2 linked regions of the Prochlorococcus marinus str. MIT 9515 genome follow. The protein of the gene in region 1 interacts with the protein of each later gene in a pairwise test. Links are inferred from orthologs where the notes say so. Each region holds a gene or a part of one and is shown on either strand. Other genes may lie near its edges. The genes, in order: P9515_RS07800 and P9515_RS02885.

Region 1 (3,184 bases):
TTGCCAATATAGATGTTGACCAACTTCTAATGCTGCAAAATTTGTCGACAAGGAGTTTAATAACATTTTGATTTAAAGAAAAATTAATAAATTTTGATAAGCAAAATTTATTTAAGAACGTGAAAAATAAAATATAAGAGAAGGCTTATAGATAAAAAAGCCTATCATTGCTGGGAAAATATCTAAGGATGCTAGCTTGCTCGCAAAAATAAAGAGACAAACTGGAACCAATAGTTGTAATTGAGAAACACCTCTAGATTCTTTTCCTATTTTGCCTATACTTTTAGCAAGCAAACGTAAGTAAAAAATACCAGCAATGGCACCTATAAAAACACTAAAACCAAAAGTATACCCAATTAGAATCCCTGTTATAGATGCTACTAAAATGGCAACAATAAAAGTAATACCAAAAATTGTTATTTGTAATTTGGTATATTCATCATTTTTTGAAAATAATCTTTGAAATTGACTTCCAAAAACTAATTTTATTTTATTAATGAAAGAATCATCATGGGAAGGAGTATCGAGAACATTCTTACTATGAAGATGTTCGATATTTTTTTTTCTATTTGAGTCCACTGATGTGAACATAATTTAGAAAACCCCCTTTATACAGATTTAAGTAAGTATATAAACTCACGGAATCTATCATGGAGAGGGGCCTTTTAGCTAGGTATTCTTTGTTTAAAGTCCTAATTCTTAAGATTTGTGATATTTGATTTATATGTTTTTGAATAACTAAAAAAGGGTTTGAGTTTTGTTAATCAAAATCAATTTAATTGACATTCACTTCAAAACTTAGCTTAAAGACTTGGCAAAGTAGTTATTTGACGTCTCAATAGTATATCTACGAACTTTAACTTGGAGATAAGTAAAGCCGCTAAAAAATATTCACATTCTTTTGAAAGAAATAGAACTTTTGATTCCAGAATAAAACCTAATTATTTAAGGAACAATTTCTTACCTTTACCGTGGGAAATCTGGCCTTATGAAGGGAAAATCCTGCTTATTTTGATATGTATTTGGTCTATTTTTGGTTTATTTATACTTGGTTCTGCAAGTTGGTGGGTGGCTAGCAAAGAAATGGGGGATTGGGCTTATTATTTAAAAAGGCAAATTATTTGGTGTATTCCGGGATTAACTATCTTTTATTTTGTTTTAAATACAAATATTAGAGATCTTTTAAAAACTTCAAAAATTATCTTCTATTTCTTAATTATCTTGATAATTTCAACAATTTTCTTCGGAAGTACAGTAAACGGTTCTTCAAGATGGTTAATTATGGGTCCTCTACAAATTCAACCCTCGGAATTGATCAAACCTTTTGCGATTTTAGAAGCAGCCAACTTATTTGCACATTGGAATTTAATAAAAAAAAATAAAAAACTTATTTCATTAAGTACTTTTGGATTGCTAATTTTATTAATAATGAAGCAACCCAATCTTAGTACGGCAGGATTAACAGGGATTCTTTTTTGGGTAATGGGTTTATGCGGTGGAGTTAAATACAGTTCACTCTTTTCAGTAGCTTCTCTAGGATTTTTGAGTGGTTGTATTAGTATTTTGAGTAATGAATATCAAAAGCTAAGAGTAATATCATTTATTGATCCTTGGAAAGATTCAGAGGGCAATGGATATCAATTAATTCAAAGTTTATTAGCGATAGGTTCAGGAGGATTATTTGGGCAAGGATTTGGTCTGTCTACACAAAAATTACAATATTTACCAATTCAAAGCACAGATTTTATTTTTGCTATTTTTGCAGAAGAATTTGGTTTATTAGGATCAACATTATTATTAGGTTTTTTAGTTCTTCTCTCTTATGTAAGCTTAAGGATTGCAATAAAATGCAGGAATAACTATACCAAGTTAGTCGCTATTGGATGTGTAACCTTACTAATAGGTCAATCCATATTGCATATAGCTGTAGCGACAGGAATGATGCCCACAACTGGGCTGCCGCTACCCTTTGTAAGTTACGGAGGAAATTCCTTATTATCCTCATTTTTTGTAATTGGAATGTTGTTAAGGTGCTCATTAGAGTCAACTGGCTTCATAGGCATTATTAGTGCACGAAAGTCTCTTAATTAGTTAGAATTTAAGAGATTTAGATTCTTGTCATCACATCTATTAATTTAGTTATTTCAGAATTAGCTCAAAAAGGTAATTTACTAATGGAGCAAGGGCTTAATAATCCAGGCCCGTTTACAATATTTTTGGTATTTACAGCAGGCCTTTTAACCAGTCTTGGCCCATGTTCTTTATCTTTACTGCCAATCACAATTGCGTATATTGGTGGAACAAAGAAAAATAAATTTAAACTTATAAGTTTTTCTGGCGGAGTTATTTTTTCGCTAGTTACTTTAGGAGCATTAAGTGGATTCTTAGGGAAAATATATGGTCAATTACCCTCTTATTACTCTTCTTTAGTTGCTTTCATAGCAATAATTATGGGTCTAAATTTATTAGGAATTTTAAAATTCCAATTACCAAATGGGCCCGACTTAAGATTTATGGAAGATAAGGTGCCTCCTTTAATAACACCTTTTCTGATAGGTGGAACTTTTGGTCTCGCTTCCTCACCATGCATTACTCCAGTACTGGCTACACTATTAGCTTGGGTATCGCAAGCAAAAAACCCCACAATTTCAATAATCTTTTTGTTCTTCTTTGGACTAGGTCAAATAACACCCTTAATACTTGCGGGGGCAACAACTGAAAATCTAAAGCAGTTTCTAGAACTCAGAAAATATAGTCAAATAATTCCTACTTTAAGTGGAGTATTTTTAGTTTCTGTAGGAATTTTAAATTTAATTTCAAATTGGATTTAAATGATTATTTTTAAGAATTTGATTTTAAAAATATCAAGTTTAAAATTTGCTATTACATTAATAATTTTCATTGCTATTACAAGTGGTGTTGGAACATTTATACCTCAAGGCAATGATCCACAAGAGTATATTGATTTCTACAATGAAACTCCAATTTTTGGACTTATTAATGGATATCAAGTAATAAAACTTCAATTAAATCATGTTTATACAAGTAATTGGTTTTTATTTTCATTAATACTCCTTTGTATTTCTCTTGCGGCTTGCAGCTTTCGGAGACAAATACCTTCTTTAAAAGCTGCATTAAAATGGACTGACTATAAAAATGAAAAAAGATTCTACAAACTTCAATT
Region 2 (3,280 bases), 910 kb from region 1 along the record:
GCTTGAAATCGTTTTAAATAATAATAATTATTTTTCTTTTTTCCTTTTGTTTTTAACAACTACATTTTTAGCTCCGTTGTTTGAGGAGGTTATTTTTCGAGGAGTTTTGCTACCAATTTTATCAAGAGAATTTGGTATTATATTGGGTATTACGATTTCTGCTTTTATTTTTGCCTTGGCTCATTTGAGTATAGGTGAAATGCCACCATTGTTTACGTTAGGGTTGGGGTTGGGAATTACAAGAATGATTTCAGGAAGATTATCATCTTCTATAGTTATGCATTCTTTATGGAATGGAATGACTTTTTTGAATTTGTTACTATTGAGAACATAAAGATTGAGATATATTCCTTGCATAATAATTTAAAAGATGTTTACTTGATGCATAACACTTTTTATCTTTTTAATAATTCTTAGAGATGAACATATTTGAGAATGAAAATTCTTTAAGCAAAAATCTCTATAATACTAATCAAGAAAATTCAAAAAATATATCTTTATTTAATTTAAAATTAATCCATAAAATATTGAATAGCATAAATATTTCATTACTAATTTTAATTTTTATGCTTTCTTTTATTTCTTTTAAAAGTCAAAGGAACTGGACAATCATATACAAAAATCTAGCCAAAACAAGATCAAATAATAATAATCTTATAGATTACATTTCTAAGACTGAAGAGTTTTTTATTAATGAAGTTGAGTCCCTTAATACATTTAAAAAAACAACTCCAAAGGATTTAATTTACCTCGATAAGCAAATTCCTAAGCAGAAAAAAAATGAATTAATTAATAATATTCGAGATGGATTAAAGGATAGTCAATACCAAAGAGGCTATTAATGAAAAGAAATAAGAAAATTGTTAAACTCGCCCCTCTTAAAGCTCGAAGGTTTAAGGTCACGTATATATTTTGTTTGACATTAATTTTTGGACTTTTTGGCAGACTTGTAAATCTACAAGTTTTTAGTGCCTCTGACTTACAAAAAAAAGCTAGGTTAATTCAATTTACTAAAACTATTTCTCTAAGAAGTAGAAGATCAATAGTTGATAGGAATAATAGATTGATTGCTTATGATAAACCTCTTTATAAATTATGGGCTCATCCAAAATACTTTAACTTCCCTGGAGATCCTACTCAGAGGTTAAGAAGCATTGAAGAGGTAATTAATATATTGTCCCCAATTTTAAATGTAAAAGAAGAAATTCTCCTCTCAAAGTTTGATAATAAAATAACAGGGATAGAATTACTTGATGAAATAACAGAGAATCAAGCAAAAAAGATCAAAAGCCTTCATATAAGTGGTCTAGATCTAGTGAAATATTCTCAAAGATATTACCCTCAAAGTAATTTATATTCAAATCTCATTGGTTTTGTTAATCATGATAATAAGGGTTCAGCTGGTTTAGAACTGCACTTGGACAATCAAATTAAAGTATTTAATAAAAGTAATTTGCTAAAGAAAGGTGGAGACGGAACTCCTCTTCCAGATAATTCGGGTCCAAGAGATTTTATTAATGATTATCAGAGCTTAGGTTTAACAATAGATTCAAGATTGCAGAAAGCTTCATTTCAAGCTTTAAATAAACATGTAATGAAGTGGAAGGCAAAGAAAGGCTTCGCAATAGTTATGAATGTTAATAATGGTGAAATCCTATCGTTAGCGTCAATCCCATCTTATGATCCAAATAAATATTGGGAATATAATTCTGAAATCTTCAAAGGTTGGTATTCTCAAGATTTATTCGAACCTGGCTCGACTTTTAAACCTATAAATCTAGCTTTGGCATTAGAAGAAAAAGTAATTCAAAAAGATGGTTTAGTTGAAGATAGTGGGAAGGTTAATGTTGGAGGATGGACCCTTTCGAATTGGGATAAAAAGGGTAATGGATATATCGATTATCCAAAAGTTTTACAAGTTTCAAGTAATGTTGGGATGGTAAAAATAATGCAAAACTTACCGCCTAAAACCTATTGGGATTGGCTGAATAAATTAGGAATTAGTAAAAATATAAAGACAGATTTGTTTGAATCTACGGCAGGTCATTTAAAGTCAAAAGATATATTTGTTAATCAATCAATTGAGCCGGCAGTTGCTTCTTTTGGAAAGGGGTTTTCCATTTCGCCATTGAAATTAGCTCAACTTCATGCTGTCTTAGCTAATGGGGGGGTTGAAGTGATTCCTCATGTAACTTTAAATTTCAAAGATAATCTTAAAAATAAATCACAAGAAGAAATCTTCTCTAATGAGGTCTCTAGAACTGTTCTTGAATGGATGGAAAGTGTTGTTGATAAGGGTAGTGGAATTGGCGCAAAAATTGAGGGCTACAGAATTGGAGGGAAAACTGGAACCTCTCAGAAGGCGATTAATGGAAGATATACAAGTAAGAAGGTTTGTAGTTTTGTTGCTACTTTTCCTATAAATAATCCTAGGTATGTTGTACTTGTTGTCATTGATGAGCCATCTAAAGCCTACGCTTATGGCTCAACAGTTGCTGTTCCAGTTGCAAAAGAAATTATCGAAAGTCTAATTGTTATTGAAAAAATACCCCCGCAAATTGAAAAGAATAGATTAATTGTTAAAAAACCATGAAATTATCCGATTTTAGGTTTAAATAGTTGATATTTTAATGAATTCATTTTGAATTGAGGCTAACTTAAAGGTATACATGATTATCTAAAAATGAAATCAATTTTAGAACAATTGTCCTCTATTACTACTGTTGTTGCCGATACTGGAGATTTAGATGCGATTAAAAAGTTTCAACCCAGAGACGCTACTACTAATCCTTCCTTAATATTAGCTGCGGCTAAGAATCCTGATTATGTGAAATTAATTGATCAATCTTTAGAAAGTTCTAGAAAATCACTGCCTAATGGAGTCTCTGAAAGTGAATTAATAAAAGAGGCTATTGATCAGGTCTCAGTATTTTTTGGTAAGGAGATTCTTAATCTTATTTCAGGAAGAGTATCTACAGAAGTTGATGCAAGACTTAGTTTTGATACTGATGCCACAGTTAAAAAAGCAAGAAAGTTAATAAACCACTATAAAAGTTTTGGAATAGATAAAGAAAGAATTTTGATAAAGATCGCTTCAACTTGGGAAGGAATTAAAGCAGCTGAAATCTTGGAAAAGGAGGGTATTAGATGCAATTTAACTTTACTTTTTAACTTCTGCCAAGCTGTAGCCTGTGCGAATGCAAAAATCACCTTAATCTCCCCTTTTGTTGGAAGAATATTAGATTGGCATAAAGTAAAAACAGGCAAAGATAATTTCTCA

Evidence for each region.
Region 2: the proteins of P9515_RS07800 (region 1) and P9515_RS02885 interact in binary tests that used the Escherichia coli proteins (3 or more experiments, as listed by UniProt). The link is inferred for Prochlorococcus marinus str. MIT 9515 from one-to-one orthologs.

The regions. Positions count from the first base shown.
Region 1 is NC_008817.1:1,428,691-1,431,874, forward strand. What follows is about bases 130-2,976. They hold P9515_RS07800 (FtsW/RodA/SpoVE family cell cycle protein), read left to right. Parts: upstream 130-861; coding sequence 862-2,091; downstream 2,092-2,976. Other genes in these bases: P9515_RS07795 (hypothetical protein), read right to left, coding at 130-591; P9515_RS07805 (cytochrome c biogenesis CcdA family protein), read left to right, coding at 2,175-2,831; P9515_RS07810 (cytochrome c biogenesis ResB family protein), read left to right, coding at 2,832-2,976. Also shown: atpB (F0F1 ATP synthase subunit A), read right to left, coding at 1-66; more of P9515_RS07795, read right to left, coding at 112-129; more of P9515_RS07810, read left to right, coding at 2,977-3,184.
Region 2 is NC_008817.1:518,498-521,777, forward strand. Bases 275-3,217 are described here. They hold P9515_RS02885 (peptidoglycan D,D-transpeptidase FtsI family protein), read left to right. Parts: upstream 275-841; coding sequence 842-2,593; downstream 2,594-3,217. Other genes in these bases: P9515_RS02875 (CPBP family intramembrane glutamic endopeptidase), read left to right, coding at 275-334; P9515_RS02880 (hypothetical protein), read left to right, coding at 567-842; tal (transaldolase), read left to right, coding at 2,684-3,217. Outside these bases: more of P9515_RS02875, read left to right, coding at 1-274; more of tal, read left to right, coding at 3,218-3,280. UniProt on the Escherichia coli protein: Essential cell division protein that catalyzes cross-linking of the peptidoglycan cell wall at the division septum. Required for localization of FtsN.